Regions from separate parts of the Pantoea sp. LS15 genome, predicted to be linked through region 2. Evidence: predicted binding sites of a transcription regulator. Region 2 holds the regulator's gene; each other region holds the start of a gene.
The links. Region 2 encodes PhoB, which activates phosphate uptake and scavenging genes when phosphate is short. Its sites were predicted from a motif close to CTGTCATAAAACTGNCNNAT; they were not measured.
Positions count from the first base shown of each region.

Region 1: the regulator PhoB is predicted to act here: its motif matches at 2,840-2,859, upstream of HED65_RS15325 (esterase-like activity of phytase family protein).
Region 3: the regulator PhoB is predicted to act here: its motif matches at 2,129-2,148, upstream of uvrB (excinuclease ABC subunit UvrB).
Region 4: the regulator PhoB is predicted to act here: its motif matches at 1,272-1,291, upstream of kdgR (DNA-binding transcriptional regulator KdgR).

Region 1 covers NZ_JAAVXA010000010.1:59,598-64,028, reverse strand. The annotation lists gene HED65_RS15335 (YbdD/YjiX family protein) at 1-41, shown strand, start outside; gene yjiA (GTPase) at 52-1,005, shown strand; gene HED65_RS15325 (esterase-like activity of phytase family protein) at 1,436-2,794, opposite strand; gene HED65_RS15320 (AraC family transcriptional regulator) at 3,012-3,755, shown strand; gene HED65_RS15315 (LysE family translocator) at 3,804-4,430, shown strand.
Region 2 covers NZ_JAAVXA010000003.1:113,562-117,992, reverse strand. The annotation lists gene phoR (phosphate regulon sensor histidine kinase PhoR) at 1-976, opposite strand, end outside; gene phoB (phosphate response regulator transcription factor PhoB) at 998-1,687, opposite strand; gene sbcD (exonuclease subunit SbcD) at 1,875-3,080, shown strand; gene sbcC (exonuclease subunit SbcC) at 3,077-4,431, shown strand, end outside.
Region 3 covers NZ_JAAVXA010000005.1:62,014-66,444, forward strand. The annotation lists gene bioC (malonyl-ACP O-methyltransferase BioC) at 1-247, shown strand, start outside; gene bioD (dethiobiotin synthase) at 240-941, shown strand; gene HED65_RS09770 (ABC transporter ATP-binding protein) at 904-1,626, opposite strand; gene uvrB (excinuclease ABC subunit UvrB) at 2,380-4,395, shown strand.
Region 4 covers NZ_JAAVXA010000001.1:30,681-35,111, reverse strand. The annotation lists gene HED65_RS00160 (YobH family protein) at 89-328, shown strand; gene kdgR (DNA-binding transcriptional regulator KdgR) at 389-1,180, opposite strand; gene HED65_RS00150 (MFS transporter) at 1,359-2,732, shown strand; gene htpX (protease HtpX) at 2,783-3,664, opposite strand; gene prc (carboxy terminal-processing peptidase) at 3,858-4,431, opposite strand, start outside.

The sequences.
Region 1 (4,431 bases), on a different contig from region 2:
GCTACGGCGGAAGTGGAGAAGGCGGCGTCCGCTGCTGCTAAAGGAGACACCATGACCCCGATTGCCGTCACCCTGCTGACCGGTTTCCTCGGCGCAGGTAAAACCACCCTGCTGCGCCATATTCTGAACGAGCAGCACGGCTTCAAAATCGCCGTTATCGAAAACGAGTTTGGCGAAGTTTCGGTAGATGATCAGCTGATCGGCGATCGCGCCACGCAGATCAAAACCCTGACCAACGGCTGCATCTGCTGCACCCGCTCTAACGAACTGGAAGACGCTCTGCTGGACCTGCTCGACAGCCGCGATCGTGGTGACATCAATTTCGACCGTCTGGTGATTGAATGCACCGGCATGGCTGACCCCGGCCCAATTATTCAGACCTTTTTCTCCCATGAGATCCTCTGTCAGCGCTACCTGCTGGACGGCGTGATTGCACTTGTCGATGCCGTCCACGCCGACGAACAGATGAATCAGTTCACCATTGCTCAGTCTCAGGTGGGTTATGCCGACCGCATTCTGCTGACCAAAACCGACGTGGCGGGTGAAAGTGAAAAACTGCGCGATCGCCTGACGCGCATCAACTCCCGTGCCCCAATTTACACGGTGACGCACGGCGATATCGACCTGTCCCAACTGTTCAATACCAATGGCTTTATGCTGGAAGAGAATGTCACCTCGAAGCCGCGTTTTCACTTTATGGCCGACAAGCAAAACGATGTGTCATCGATTGTCGTCGAGCTGGACTACCCGGTGGATATCAGCGAGGTCTCCCGCGTGATGGAGAACCTGCTGCTGTCGTTTGCCGACAAGTTGCTGCGTTACAAAGGGATGCTGTGGATTGACGGCGAGCCGAACCGCCTGCTGTTCCAGGGTGTGCAGCGCCTGTACAGCGCCGACTGGGATCGCCCGTGGGGAGAGGAATCACCGCGCAGCGTGATGGTGTTTATTGGTATCCAACTCCCGGAAGAAGAGATTCGGGCGGCGTTTGCGGGTCTGAAGAAATAACTGCTATGCATCCCCTCTGCCCTGTAATTTATTAACCTGAAGCGATGAATTTTGTATCAGGAAAATGAATAAATTACAGCGATGTCCTGGTCCGGCTGTAAATCGCCGAAGCGTTTCCGTAGGGCCGGGGCGAGGCGCAAGGATGCGCCGAGAGGGCGTGGCCTGCAGGGATGCAGGCTCATGCCCGACCCGATAGCCCGAAGGAATAAGCTGAGGGAACCGCGAAGCGGCGATTTACCGCCGGGAGCCCGGGTCGCCAGGGTGGTGGCGATTGAGCCACCCTGGCACGTTCACAGGTCATGCCGTTCCAGAATAGCAAGGAACATAAAGTGAACGGAATAACCTCCACAGCGGTATGTTCCCCCTCACCCCAGCCCTCTCCCTCAAGGGAGAGGGGGCCGTCTGTGCAGGCATTATTTTGTGGGGAAACTTATTTCACCGCCTCCGGCAGCGTCACAATCCACAGCTCGCTGTCAGATTCCGGCTTCTTCAGCGGCTTCACGCTGAGCGTGGTTTCAACCGGCTTGTCATCAAGCGTCAGCGTCCCCTGCGCGTTCACCCGATAATCCTTGAGCTTCTTGCCCTCGACCGGGTTTTGCATTACCGCTTTCACGCCAAAGTCGTTGTCGTTTGCTATTGCCAGCGTTTTGCTGTCGATCAGCGCCATCCCTTCGGCCTTCTCCTGCTGCCAGCCGAGGGCACGTAAATCGACGACCTGCGTTTTCTCCGCAAGGGTTATGCCGCGCTGCGCCAGGGTCTTCTCATCATCAAACTCGGGGTACTCGCCCGGCTTGTCAAAGGCTGAAAGGTCGCTCGCCTTGCTGAGATCCACCTTGTAGATCAGGTTACGCATCCCGTCGTTTTTATCGCTTCCCTGCTCAATCAGCAGGATGTGCTGGTCATCGAGCGCCACAATGTCGCCAATTTTGGCATCACTGTTTTTGCTGTAGGCGGAGCTGTCGATGGGATAACCGTACATCGCGGTTTTCCCGGTCGCCGGATCGAAGCTGACCAGACGCGTAAACAGCGCCTGTTTTTTACTTTTACCGTCGATATCCAGCGTGCTTTGCACAGCGGCAATAATGCGCCCATCAGGCATACGGGTCAGGCCTTCAAAGCCCCGGTTCGGTTGACGCCATTTGATAATGTTTGGCAGACCGCCCGCGATGGATTTTTCCCCTTCCGCCGCCTGCGGCCCGTGGATCGCCAGGATTTTCCCTTTGCTGTCGACGTTTATCAGGAACGGACCATACTCATCGCACAGCCAGTAACCCCCTTTTCCGTCCGGCGTGATGCCTTCCGTGTCCAGCCCACGGTTGTCACCTTTTAGCGTCTTTAACGTGTCGCTTAACGCGACCTCATTAGTGGAGCCAATCACGCCGCTTTGCAGTGGCAGACCGTTAATCTCGCCCTTCTCGTCATGCAGAGGGCGAGCATCAATGGCCTCGGCTTTACCGTTTTGCACACGGATCGTCATCAGCAACGGCGCGAAATCCGGCGTAACAAAAATTTTGGCTTCGTTTTTACCCATTTTTGGCGCATCCGCATTCGGACCGCGATCGGTAACCGTCACGAAGGTCAGTGCATCACCCTGCTTGCCCGTAAACAGCAGGCCAGAACCAATACCCACTGGGAGCCCGTTCGGGAACGCATCGGCAAACGCGCCGCTGTATTTCACATGGGAGCCGTCAGGGAAGCTGACGATATATCGCTCAGCGGTAGGCTGTGCCGCCAGGCCAGAGAAAGAGAGCGCACAACCGATAAGCACAGGAATAATTTTTCTTTTCATATTGTTAGCATCCATAGAGTGAAGCCAACACCGTAAAGAATCAACGTGTCAGAAAAATGACATTGGATGGCGAGGTATAAAACATGAAAAAACTGGATATCCTTCTTCTTTCTGCTCTGACGATGAACGTCAAGTTGGGTATATCCGGAAGCTTCTTAATGAAGCGCTGCAAGACGGTAGTCTGACGTGGTATAAAAAACGTCCAGAAGGAGTTCCCATGACCAATACCCGACACATCCGCCAGACGTTTCACCGCACCTCAGGGCTTGAGTTGCGCAGTACGTGGCAGAGCACGCAAGCGTACAAACGTCATTGTCATCCTCAGCTCTCCATTGGCGCGATAGTAGAAGGCCAGACCAGCTGCATATGCCATGACAGAGAGTACATCCTCCAGCCCGGGGACCTGATTGTGATCCCGGCTTATGTGCCGCACAGCTGCAACCCCGTCGCCGGAAAGCCGCGCAGCTACCACATGCTCTATATCGACACCGGGCTTCCTTTGGCGCTTCAGGTGATTCGCGACCCTACTCTCTTTAAGCACTACCTTGATATTGTTGAGACAATGTCTCCTGCATCCTTGGGCACGCTGCTTTCCGCCCTTCCCCGTTGTGCGGATAATGCAGAGTCGCTTCGCTCAACCAGCCAACAGGTTCAGCAGGCGTTTCTTGACGACCTTGCCGCACCGCCTTCCCTCGACGAACTTGCCCAACGATTCTCGCTGCGCAAGGAGACGCTGATCCGCACTTTCAGACAGGACACCGGCCTGACGCCGGGCAGCTTCCTCAACATCTCCCGTGTGGAGTATGCCAAAGCGCGGCTGCGAGCCGGGGATAATATCGCCGACGTCGGCTACCAGAGCGGGTTTGCCGACCAGAGCCATTTTCATAAGACCTTCGTGAGCTATACCGCCGCCACGCCGCGCCAGTACGCCACGGGCCGATCAATATCAGACAATAAATAGGTTCTGCCTTTCCGTAGTCTGTACCCGGTTTTGCATTCTGAGGTCGCTATGGAACTGTTCTTCCCTTCCGCTTTTCTCGCCCTGGCGCTGGCGCACTTTGTTGCCCTGTTAAGCCCGGGCCCGGATTTCTTCCTGCTTGTGGGTTACTCGGCGCGTTATCGGCTGCGCGGCAGCGCCGGGCTGTGCCTCGGTATCGCTGCGGGCAACGGGTTGTATATCTTACTGGTCATTATCGGCTGGAGCGCGCTGCGCCAGTTTACGTGGCTGTTTACGCTTATCGAGTTTTGCGGGGCGCTGTACCTGCTGTGGATCGGCTCGCATCTGGTGCGCAGCGGCCAGCAGGCGCTGGCGCTGAATGAAACTCACCAGCGCTTCCCTTCACTGCGTAAGCAGATCTTTTTGGGGCTCGGCTCCGCGCTGCTTAATCCGAAGAATGCGTTGTTCTATCTGGCACTGATGACGGCGCTACTGGGACCGGACGTCACGCTGCTTCAGCAATCGACCTGCGGCGTCTGGATGGTGATGGTGGTGCTGGTGTGGGATCTGGCACTGGTGTCGCTGATGGGGTTGCCCGCCGTTCAACAGAAGCTCAGCCGCTCGCTCTGGTTGATTGAACGCGCGGCAGGAGTAGTGCTGATGGGGTTTGGTGGGTGGGTGTTGTCGCGGTTGCTATGAA
Region 2 (4,431 bases):
CCAGATTGGAAATGGCGCTACGCAGTTCATCTTCACTGCCCAGTACCTTCAGCGTATTGTCGACCTCAAAGCTTAGGTGGTGCTTCTTATGGCTTAACGTTTGTGCTTCACGCTCCACCACCCGCAGCATCATGGGGACATCAATGGTGTCATTCAGCGCAAGCGTTGGCGCCGCTTCAATCTTCGATAGCGTCAACAGCTGTTTTACCAGACCTTCCATACGGTGCGTTTGCTCGCGCATGGTGTGCAGCGCTTTTTCACGTGGCGCACCTTCAAGCGTTTGCTCCTGCATCATCTCCAGGTAACCCTGAAGTACGGTCAACGGGGTACGTAATTCGTGGCTCACGTTCGCGAAGAAGTTGCGTCGCGCGCCTTCCAGCTGGTGCATCTGGGTGACATCGCGCGCCACCATCAGCCACTGCTGATCGCTGTAGGGCATCACGCGGATTTCCAGATGACGACCATTATTGAGTTTCAGATTATGCGGACCAGTAAAATCACGCTTTTTCAGATACTGAGCAAACTCAGGATAACGCAGAAGGTTGAGGATATTCTGGCCATTATCATCCGGCCAGCGCAACCCCAGCAACTGTTGCGCAAGACCATTACACCAGAAGATAGTCCCTTCTTCGGTCGTCAGAATGACCGCATCCGGGAGCGACTCCGCCCCGCTGCGAAAACGCTTGATCAGGCTTCCCAGTTCGCGGCGGCGCTTTTTATTGCGCATCTGCATCTGGTGCAGACCGTAAAGCAGCGGTTCCCAACTGCCGCTTCCCGGCGGCGGTGTCATACTTCGGTCAACCCATAGCCACCAGGAGAGGCGTAACAGGTTCCAGAAATGCCAGATCAGCAGCCCGGTGACCGAAGCCAGCAGAAACCACGGCAGGTATCCAAGAAAGGCCCCCAGAATGAAGGCCGGAATACAACATAAGATCAGTTCAAAGACGAGCCTTTTCCATGACAGACGTTCCAGCACGCGTCACACTCCTGTCATTGTTCAGAAACGGGTAGAAAAACGATAACCCGTGCCGCGGACCGTCTGCACCATGCGATCGTGGCCGCTCAGTTCCAGCGCTTTTCGCAGGCGGCGGATATGGACGTCAACCGTCCGGTCTTCGACATATACGTTAGTTCCCCAGACGTTATTCAGCAACTGTTCGCGGCTGTAAACGCGTTCCGGGTGAGTCATAAAGAAGTGCAGGAGTTTAAATTCGGTAGGTCCCATGTCGAGCGGATTTTCGCCCGTCATGACACGGTGTGAGGTCGGGTCAAGGCTCAGACCTTGCATCTCAATCACCTCTTCCACTGCCATCGGTGAAATGCGGCGCATTACGGCTTTGATACGAGCAACCAGCTCTTTCGGGGAGAACGGCTTAGTAATGTAATCATCGGCACCCGTTTCAAGCCCACGTACGCGATCTTCTTCTTCGCCACGCGCCGTCAGCATGACAACAGGGATATCGCGGGTCATCGCTTCACGTTTAATGTGTTTGATAAACTGCAGTCCAGAGCCGCCAGGCAACATCCAGTCGAGCAGAATCAGATCGGGCCAGGGCTCATTCAACTGGTTCACCGCGCTGTCATAATCTTCCGCTTCAACCGGCTGGAAGCCATTTTGTTCGAGCACGAAGCACACCATTTCACGAATTGGAGCTTCATCTTCTACGACCAGAATACGTCTCGCCATACTTTGCCCTGTCTTATCTTATTTAAGTTACAAGTTTGTAATGCGGCGTCATTATGCGTCAGATTTATGACAGATTTATGAAAAACCTTACCACCATAAATGGCAAACTGTTGTTTTATTACAGCGGTTATTTTCCGCCCCCTGAATGTTTATAATCGCCAACATCTTTTTTCGCCACGGATCTCCTATGCGCATACTTCACACTTCGGACTGGCATCTGGGTCAAAACTTTTACAGCAAAAGCAGGGCAGCGGAGCATGAAGCGTTCCTGAACTGGCTGCTGGATACGGCCCGATCGCACGAAGTGGATGCGATTATTGTTGCGGGTGACATTTTCGATACCGGTTCGCCGCCAAGCTATGCGCGTGAGCTGTACAACCGCTTCGTGGTAAATCTGCAGCAAACCGGCTGTCATCTGGTTATTGTCGCCGGTAATCACGACTCCGTCGCCACGCTGAATGAGTCCCGCGACATCCTGGCCTTCCTGAACACTACCGTGGTGGCCAGTGCCGGGCATGCTCCGCAGATCCTGAAAAAACGCGATGGTACACCGGGGGCGGTGCTGTGCCCGGTTCCCTTCCTGCGCCCACGCGATATCGTGCAGAGCCAGGCGGGGATGTCCGGCGGGGAAAAACAGCAGCATCTGTTGCAGAGCATCACTGATTATTATCACCAACAATATACCGATGCCTGTACCTTGCGCGGCGAACAGCTCATTCCGGTGATTGCGACCGGACATCTCACCACCGTCGGGGCCAGTAAAAGTGACGCCGTACGTGACATCTATATTGGCACGCTGGATGCGTTCCCGGCGCAAAATTTCCCGCCTGCCGACTACATTGCGCTTGGGCATATTCACCGCGCGCAGATCATCGGTGGCTGCGAACACATTCGCTATTGCGGCTCGCCCATTTCGCTAAGTTTTGATGAGACAGGTAAAGCCAAATCTGTGCATCTGGTGAGTTTTAACGAAGGTAAACTCAGCGCCGTCGAAACGCTGGAGGTCCCTGTCACCCAGCCGCTGGCGGTGCTGAAGGGTGACCTTGATGCCATCACCACCCAGCTTGAACAGTGGCGTGGCACTGCGCTTAATCCCCCCGTCTGGCTGGATATCGAAATCACGACAGACGACTATCTGCATGATATGCAGCGAAAAATTCAGGCGCTGACGGAAGATCTTCCTGTCGAGGTTTTACTGGTACGCCGTAGTCGCGAGCAGCGCGAAAAAATCCTGCTGAGTGCTCAGCGCGAAACGCTGAGCGAACTTAAGGTCGAAGAGGTTTTTGAACGCCGACTGGCCCAGGAAGAGATGGATGATGCAAAACGCGCCCGGCTGAACGAGCTGTTCGCCGATACGCTGCACGCACTGAATAACGAGGAAGAAAACGCATGAAAATCCTGAGCCTGCGTCTGAAAAACCTCAACTCACTCAAGGGCGAGTGGAAAATTGACTTTACCGCTGAGCCCTTTGCCAGCAACGGGCTGTTTGCCATTACCGGTGCGACCGGTGCAGGCAAGACCACCCTGCTCGACGCCATTTGTCTGGCGCTCTATCACGAAACGCCGCGTCTGCAAAAAGTGTCTCAGGCGCAAAACGACCTGATGACGCGTGATACCGCCGAGTGTCTGGCCGAGGTTGAGTTTGAAGTAAAAGGTACCGCCTACCGCGCCTTCTGGAGCCAGAACCGGGCGCGTAATCAGCCGGACGGGAACCTGCAGGCACCGCGTGTGGAACTGGCTCGCTGTGAAGATGGCAAGATTCTCGCCGACAAAGTGACAGATAAACTGGAGCAAACCGCCGCGCTCACCGGGCTGGACTATGGCCGCTTTACCCGTTCAATGCTCCTCTCTCAGGGGCAGTTTGCCGCTTTCCTCAATGCCAAACCGAGCGATCGCGCAGAGCTGCTGGAAGAACTGACCGGAACCGAGATCTATGGCCAGATTTCCGCCAGGATATTTGAGAAACACAAAGCCGCCCGAAACGTACTTGAAATGCGCGAGGCACAGGCAGCGGGTGTGGTGCTGTTGAGCGAAGAGCAACAGCAGCAGTTACAGCAAAGTTTGCAGGCACTTACTGACGAAGAAAAAACACTGCTGGCACAACAACAGAGACAGCAGAAGGATTATCAGTGGCTTACGCGCCGTGATGAGCTTCTTCGCGAGCAACAGCGCGTAACCTTGTTACAACAGCAGGCACAACAGGCGCTGACCGATGCCGCGCCTGACCTGGCAAAGCTCCAGCTTGCTCAACCCGCCGCTCAGCTTCGACCGCTTTGGGAGCACCAGCAAGAACAAGCCTCGCGTCTGGCTCAAACCCAGCAGCGAATTATCGAAGTAAATACTCGCTTACAAGACAAAACCGCGCTGCGCTCGCGTATCCGTAATACCGCCATTCGTACCCATGAGCAGCTTCAGACCGAATTAACGGTACTGGCGCAGTGGCAGACAGAACATGATCGATTCCGCTTGTGGGGACAGGAAATAGCAGGCTGGCGAGCGCACTTCGCTCAGCTTAGCCGTGATAAAAATCAGCTTACTGCCCTGACCGTCCGCCTCACTGAATTACGCCATAAACGGGCCGCCCTGCCGGAAACAACCCTGACGCTGACGGCGGATGAGGTTGCAGTAGCGATGGAACAACAGGCGCAATCACGAACGATGCGTCAACGTCTGACCTCGCTCCATGCCCGCTATCAGCCGCTACAAAAACGCCTGCACCAGAACGGTGAAAGCGTGCAGAAAGC
Region 3 (4,431 bases), on a different contig from region 2:
GGTCACGCAGGCGCTGGCAGGCTGGCGCTATCGAAGCACGGTGCAGGTCATCACCCTCAATTTCAGCGATGCAGTCAGTGCCATGCGCTCGCTCAAGGGCATTGGTGCCACGCACCTGCATGCCGGACGCGAGAAAAAGCCACTCACCCGTGGGCAGTTGCAACACCTGGAGCTGGCCTGGCCACAGCAGCGGGGGCATTTCCCGCTCTCTTATCAACTTTTTCATGGGATTATCGAACGTGACTGAACGTTATTTTGTCACCGGAACGGATACGGAAGTGGGCAAAACAGTTGCCAGTTCTGCACTGTTGCAGGCGGCGCGGCAGCGGGGAAAAGCGACTGCTGGCTATAAGCCTGTTGCCTCCGGCAGCGAGATGACTGCGGAAGGGTTACGCAACACCGATGCGCTGGCGCTGCAGCGTAACAGTACTCTTAAACTCGACTATTCAGCGGTGAATCCCTACACCTTCGCCGAGCCGACGTCGCCGCACATTATCAGCGCCGACGAAGGACGGCCGATTGATTTCGCCGCGCTGTCTGCCGGGTTGCGGACACTGGAAAACCAGGCAAACTGGGTGCTGGTGGAGGGGGCAGGAGGCTGGTTTACGCCGCTTTCGGACACGCAGACATTTGCTGACTGGGTACAGGCCGAGCGGCTCCCGGTCATCCTTGTCGTCGGCGTCAAGCTGGGCTGTATCAATCACGCTATGTTGACCACACAGGCCGTACAGCAGGCTGGACTGCATCTGGCAGGCTGGATAGCTAACGACGTAGTTGAACCCGGTAAACGACACCAGGAGTATCTGACGACACTCAGGCGTGTCATTCCCGCGCCGTGCCTCGGGGAAATTCCCTGGCTTGCTGACGGCGCGGAAAATGCCGAAACGGGTCATTATCTTGATCTCAGCGTCTTGCTTCCCGCGACATCCAGTGAGCGATGAGCTCGTCATCCAGTTCCTTAACGTGGCCCTGCGCCACGTTACGCCCGCGATAGAGCATACAGAAACGGTCCGCAACCCGGCGGATAAACGACAGCTGCTGTTCAGCTAATAACACCGTCATACCTAACTCCCGGTTTAAGCGCGCCAGCAGCAGCCCCAGCTTCTGGGCAAAGCCGTGACCTGCACCATGCATGGGTTCATCCAGAATCAGCATTTGCGGGCGATTCACCAGCGCATTGGCCAGAGCCAACTGATACTGGTCGTCTGGTGAGAGCGTGTTGGCGCGGGTCTGTCGCAGCGCGTAGAGCTCCGGGAAAAGGTCGTAAACATCGCTTTTTGCTTCCGGGTCGGGTTTTCCTGTCGCTCGCATGGCAATATGCAGATTCTCCTCAATCGTTAACTGGGAGAAGATCCGCCTGTCCTGCGGGACATAGCCTATTTTCGGGTCTGAACGTTGTTCTGATGGCGGGTTGAGCAAATCACATGGCGGGGCCCCTGCTTCATGCCAGATAATCGTGCCGCTCTCGACGGGCAGTTTCCCGGCGATACAATTCATAAGCGTGGTTTTTCCCATTCCCGGCAGGCCAACCACGCCTGTACACATCCCCTGCGGAAAATCTAAATCCACGTTCCATAGCGTATGTTGGCTTCCGTAAAACTGATTCACTGCACGCAGACTCAACATCTTTCTCTCCTTAAAAATGTGTGTAGGTGAGGCTCGTTTTTGATTGTGCAAAACTCCTGCCAGAAACCTGAAAGTGATTAAAAAAAGAGCTTTTTTAGGAGTAAACCTCAACGTTGCGGGATAACAAATTGAGGTTTTGCACATCGACGGTGCCAGAGATGTTGAGTTGTGGTGCAGGGCAGGAAATGATGGAAATGTGAGCAAGATCCCATCGGTTGGTTATGAATGACACAACTGTTAATCACCAAAAAATAGCTATAAAAATTTTTTGTTGCTGTCCCATGGGAAAATCCGGGAATTTGCTGAGCGGCAGTCTGCACGGGCTGGAAGCAGTTATCCACTATTCCTGTGGATAACCATGTGTATTAGAGTTAGAAAACACGCGATAAGCGAGAGAAGACGCGGCTTACGCCCAAATTGGCGCGAAACACGGCTTTAGAAAATATCGCTTATTATTTAATTGGTTAGATAAAAGCAATTACCGTAATGAAAGTGTCACCGGTTGCCATAAAACTATCATTACCTGGCTTGACAAATGTTAAAAAAGAAAAAGTTCTGGGGATAACCTGGCCCGGGTGGTGTTTTATGTTGTCAGAGTCCAAACTTTGACCGCTATTACGCTAATCATTCAGTCGCTACTCTAAATATCCTGACATGCTACTGGTTTTTCATCCAGTGTTTTTTACTGGCATTCCTGGCAACAAGGAGTAAAATTACTCACCTGCCGCTTATAACGTCATCAGGTCGTCGCCCATGAGTAAACCGTTCAAATTGAATTCTGCTTTCCGTCCATCTGGCGATCAGCCTGAGGCGATCCGTCGTCTGGAAGAGGGGCTGGAAGATGGGCTGGCGCACCAGACGCTGCTGGGGGTAACCGGCTCGGGCAAAACGTTTACCATTGCCAACGTTATCGCGGACCTGCAGCGTCCCACAATGGTACTTGCCCCCAACAAAACCCTGGCTGCGCAGCTTTATGGCGAGATGAAAGAGTTCTTCCCGGATAACGCGGTGGAATATTTTGTCTCCTACTACGATTACTACCAGCCAGAAGCCTATGTTCCGAGCTCTGACACCTTCATTGAGAAAGATGCCTCGGTAAACGAACACATTGAGCAGATGCGTCTTTCCGCAACGAAAGCGCTGCTTGAGCGTCGTGATGTGGTGGTGGTGGCGTCTGTTTCTGCGATCTACGGTCTGGGCGATCCGGATCTGTATCTCAAGATGATGCTGCACCTGACGCAGGGGATGATCATCGATCAGCGTGCGATTTTACGCCGCCTGGCAGAGCTGCAGTACACCCGCAACGACCAGGCGTTCCAGCGTGGCACCTTCCGCGTACGCGGTGAAGTGATCGACATCTTCCCGGCTGAATCGGACGACATGGCGCTGCGTGTCGAGCTGTTTGACGAAGAGGTTGAACGCCTGTCGCTATTTGACCCGCTGACCGGCCATATTGAGTCGGTGATCCAGCGCTTCACCATCTACCCGAAAACGCATTACGTCACGCCACGCGAGCGTATCGTGCAGGCAATGGAAGAGATCAAAGTGGAGCTGGCCGAGCGCCGTAAGGTGCTGCTGGCGAACAATAAGCTGCTGGAAGAGCAACGTCTGAGCCAGCGAACCCAGTTTGATCTGGAGATGATGAACGAGCTGGGTTACTGCTCCGGTATTGAGAACTACTCACGCTTCCTCTCCGGTCGTGGGCCGGGCGAGCCGCCGCCGACGCTGTTTGATTACCTCCCGGCAGACGGTTTGCTGGTGATCGACGAATCCCACGTCACGATCCCACAGATCGGCGGGATGTATCGCGGTGACCGCGCGCGTAAAGAGACGCTGGTGGAGTATGGTTTCCGACTGCCATCGGCGCTGGATAACCGTCCGATGAAGTTTGAAGAGTTTGAGGCGCTAGCGCCGCAAACCATTTATGTGTCGGCAACGCCTGGTAACTACGAGCTGGAGAAATCAGGCGACGAGGTGGTTGATCAGGTGGTGCGTCCAACAGGGTTGCTGGACCCGGTCATTGAAGTCCGGCCGGTGGCGACTCAGGTGGATGACCTGCTTTCTGAGATCCGCGCCCGTTCCGCCATTAATGAGCGTGTGCTGGTGACCACACTCACTAAACGCATGGCAGAAGACCTGACCGAGTATCTGGAAGAGCACGGTGAGAAGGTGCGTTATCTGCACTCGGATATTGATACCGTTGAGCGTATGGAGATTATCCGCGATCTGCGTCTGGGCGAGTTTGACGTGCTGGTGGGGATCAACCTGTTGCGAGAAGGTCTGGATATGCCGGAAGTCTCGCTGGTGGCGATTCTGGATGCAGACAAAGAAGGCTTCCTGCGTTCTGAACGTTCCCTGATCCAGACGATTGGTCGTGCCGCGCGAAACGTTAACGGTAAAGCGATTCTGTACGGTGACAAAATTACGCCGTCGATGGCGAAAGCGATTGGTGAAACGGAGCGCCGCCGCGAGAAGCAGCAGCGCTACAACGAAGAGCACGGCATCATCCCGCAGGGGCTGAACAAGAAGGTGGTGGATATCCTGGCGCTGGGTCAGAACATTGCGAAGACCAAAACGAAAGGTCGCGGCAAGGCGCGTTCAGTGGTGGAAGAGGATACCGTTGTGCTGACGCCAAAAGCGTTGCAGCAGAAAATCCACGAACTGGAAGGCCAGATGATGCAGCACGCGCAGAATCTGGAGTTCGAAGAGGCGGCGCAGATCCGCGACCAGTTACATCAGTTGCGGGATCTCTTTATCGCGGCATCGTAGTGGATTTTGCCCGGTGGCGCAGCGCCACCGGGCATA
Region 4 (4,431 bases), on a different contig from region 2:
CCATCAAACCTTTTTCAGAATCATGCACTTGTTTCATAGCGTAAACCGTTTACGCTTGATTAATGATAACAACGATAAAGAGGCATTGATGCGCTTAATTATTCGAACAATTATTGTACTGGCTATCGTCTGGATTGGTCTTCTGTTAACAGGCTATGGCGTGCTGGTGGGAAGCACTGAAAACGCAGCAGGATTAGGCATTCAGTGTAAATACTTAACAGCACAAGGCGTGAGCACGGCGCAGTATCTGCACTCTGATAGCGGGATCATTGGCCTGACTAACTGCCCGGTACTGCGTAAAATGTCTGTCGTCATCGATAATGGCTGATCAGCCCGGCTAACGACAAAAAACGCCGCAAAAATGCGGCGTTTTTTATGCTAACAGGGATTAAAACGGATAGTCGTGATAACCCATCTGCTCAGAAATCTTACGTGCTGCAGTATGCAGAATAGCCACATACTCGTGCAGTCGCTCTTCTGAGAAGCGCAACGTAGGGAAAGAAATACTCAGCCCTGCAATCACGACACCAAAGCGGTCAAATACCGGAACGCCAATACAGCGCAGGCCCTCTTCCTGCTCTTCGTTATCTTCGCCATACCCTTGCTCACGCACTTTATCGAGCACGGTTAACAGTTCATCGGTGTTGATAATGGTTCGTGCCGTACTGCGTTTGTATTCCACACCATTGAGGATCTGTTTTACTTCTTCACGATCGCGCCATGCCAGCAGAACCTTACCAATTGCAGTACTGTAGAGTGGGTTACGACGGCCAATGCGTGAATACATTCGCAGGTTATACATGGAGTCGATTTTATGGATGTAGACAATACTGTCTTCATCCAGTGCCCCCAGGTGGATAGTCTCTTTGGTCAGACGAGAGATTTCACGCATCTGAATATCGGCGCTGCGGATCAGGTCAACATTTTGCAGCGCACGGGCACCCAGTTCGAACAGTTTCAGTGTCAGAGAGTATTTTTCAGACTCGCCTTCCTGCGCAACGTAACCCAGTGACTTCATGGTTTGCAAAAAGCGATAAACAGTGCTTTTCGACATCATCACACGCTGCGACAACTCTGTAATACCAATTTCACGCTCTTCCCCGAGCGCCTGTAAGATGCCAAACACCTTCAGCACGGAAGAAACAGAATCTGGCTGTTTATCCAAATCGGCAATTGCCATTTACCACCTCATAGCGAGTGTTTTATAAAAATCAGAACTGGTTTTTATTATAAGTTCCCGTCATGTTACCTGCAATCAATCCGCATTTACTTCGTTACAAATCTGCGACATATCACTGCATTAACGATGCTAAAATAGTTACCCTGAGAATAATTTCACACTGAGCTTTTTACCCCTAATGGAAAAGAACCTTTCCGATGGCCTGCCTTTACCCCAGCGGTATGGCGCTATTGCTACCATTATTATCGGTATTTCAATGGCCGTCCTTGACGGCGCAATTGCGAATGTTGCCCTGCCAACCATCGCCAGCGATCTGCATGCCTCCCCCGCCAGTTCAATATGGATAGTTAACGCCTATCAGATTGCAATCGTGATTTCCCTGCTCTCGTTCTCTTTTCTGGGCGATATGTTCGGTTATCGTCGGGTGTATCAGTGCGGCCTGGTGGTTTTCACCTTCACCTCTTTGTTATGTGCTCTTTCTGATTCGCTACATACCCTGACACTTGCACGTATAGCGCAAGGTTTTGGTGGCGCAGCACTCATGAGTGTAAACACGGCGTTGATCCGCTTGATTTATCCTCAGCGCCATCTGGGGCGCGGCATGGGAATAAACTCATTTATTGTCGCGGTCTCTTCCGCCGCCGGGCCAACTATTGCGGCAGCCATTCTTTCCGTCGCGTCCTGGCAATGGCTGTTCGCCATAAATGTGCCGCTGGGTATCGTGGCTATCTTCTTTGCCCTGCGTTTTCTCCCGGCTAACGGTCCCAAAAGTACAATGCCGCGCTTCGACGTAGTGAGCGCGGTAATGAATGCCCTCACTTTTGGTCTGTTGATTACGGCCCTGAGTGGTTTTGCACAAGGACAATCCCTGATGCTTACTGCCGCAGAACTCATTGTCTTGCTTGTGACAGGTTTCTTCTTTGTTCGCCGCCAGCTCACACTTCCTGTACCGTTACTGCCGGTTGATCTGCTGCGTATTCCCCTCTTTTCACTCTCCATTTGTACGTCTGTCTGTTCGTTCTGCGCCCAGATGCTGGCCCTGGTCTCACTGCCCTTCTTCCTGCAAAGCGTGGTGGGACGTTCCGAAGTGGAGACCGGGCTGTTGTTAACCCCCTGGCCACTGGCTACGATGGTGATGGCACCGCTGGCGGGTTACTTAATTGAACGCGTTCATGCTGGTTTATTAGGTGCACTGGGGCTGGCAGTGATGGCAACAGGCCTTTTCGCGCTGGCACTGCTGCCGCCATCGCCTTCCGATCTGGACATTATCTGGCGCATGATCCTGTGCGGTGCCGGGTTTGGCCTGTTCCAGTCCCCCAACAATCACACCATTATTACCTCAGCGCCGCGTCATCGCAGTGGAGGGGCCAGTGGTATGTTGGGTACCGCGCGTTTGCTGGGGCAAAGCACCGGTGCAGCACTGGTTGCCCTGATGTTCAACCTTGCGGGGCAAAACGGTAATCACATTGCACTCCTGAGCGCTGGAGCCCTTGCGACCCTCGCGGCTATCGTCAGCGGTCTACGCATTACCCAGCCCAGAGTCCAGGCATAAAAAAAGCCGGGCGGAGTATTCTCCAGCCCGGCTTATTGCGGTTCTTCACGTTACTTCATGTATTCCCCACTACGCAGCGCTTCGATACGTTTATCCAGCGGCGGGTGAGACATAAACATTTCACTCAGTGACTTCGATTTTCCGTTAATGCAGAAAGCCATCATACTGTTCGCTTCCTGTGGCTCGTAACTGGTTTTCAGACGCTGAAGCGCAGCAATCATTTTCTCACGCCCAACCAGTTTTGCGGAGCCGGCATCCGCGTGGAACTCACGGTGACGGGAGAACCACATGGTGATAATGCTTGCCAGAATACCGAACACCAGTTCCAGTACCATGGAAACAGCGAAGTAGATCAGCGGATTGCCATTGCTCTCTTCACCTTCGTCGCGGTTGCCACCCATAAAGCCTGCCGCAATCTGCGCCAGAATACGGGAGATAAAGATAACAAAGGTGTTCACCACGCCTTGAATCAGGGTCATAGTCACCATGTCACCATTTGCGATATGGCTGATTTCGTGAGCAATAACCGCTTCGGCTTCATCACGGCTCATGTTCTGCAACAACCCGGTGCTGACAGCAACCAGGGATGCATCGCGTCGGGCCCCCGTAGCAAACGCATTGATATCCGGCGCATGGTAAATAGCGACCTGTGGCATGGCGATCCCAGCCTGACGGGATTGCTGAGCAACCGTATTCATCAGCCACTGTTCCATATCGTTACGCGGCTGTTCAATAACCTCACCACCTACCGATTTCAGTGCCATCCATTTCGACATCAGAAGTGAAATGAAAGAGCCACCAAAACCAAACAGCAGCGCCATAATCAACAGACCCTGAACGCTGCTCGACTGAATTCCTGTCAGGCTTAGCACGAGCCCGAAAACCACCATGACCGCAAGGTTGGTGAGCAGGAAGAGCGCGATTCGCATCATAATTTTCTTTTAACCTCAGTTTAACAAAACGCACTATGCGATTACCCACATCGTATGGGTATTGTGGCTATTTTCAAGCATCCGGCGGGCGTAAGTCACCAGAAAGACACAACTTTACACAATTGGAAACCTGCCTGACGGAAGGATGCAGAACAAAAAGAAACAGGCACAATTTCTTGTGCCTGTTGGGAGATTATTTTGCCGGAGCAGGTTGTACGGCAGGTTTCTCTTTTTCAAGATTCGCCAGGTCGAGTGCAATATGCACCGTCTCATCCAGATAGGGATCTGGCTCCTTGTAATCTTTTGGCAGATCGTCAAGTTTCTTGAGCAGAGGTTTGCCTTCACGTTTGAAGCGATCGTTGATACGCGCCAGACGTGTTGCATCGTCTTCGTTGTTCTCTTTTTCACGCTGATCGTAGTTCAGAGAAACAATATTCCGTTTATCTTTCAGAGCATTGAAACGCGCAATGTCCTTCATGATGTACTGGAATTCCGCATCCTTCGCAATGCGGTCATTATGCGCTTTCAGCAGTTCAGGACCAAACTGCGTCATATCACCCGCTTTCACATAGGTCGCAGCGTTGATGCTGTCCCACGGTAACGCGTTATCTTCAAACTTCTCGCCGGTTTCCGTCTCTTCCGTGCCTGTCGGCATCATGATATCCGGTGTCACGCCTTTACGCTGCGTACTGCCACCGTTCACGCGGTAGAACTTCTGAATAGTGTACTGAACCGAACCCAGCGCAGGCCATTCAGGGCGCAGCATC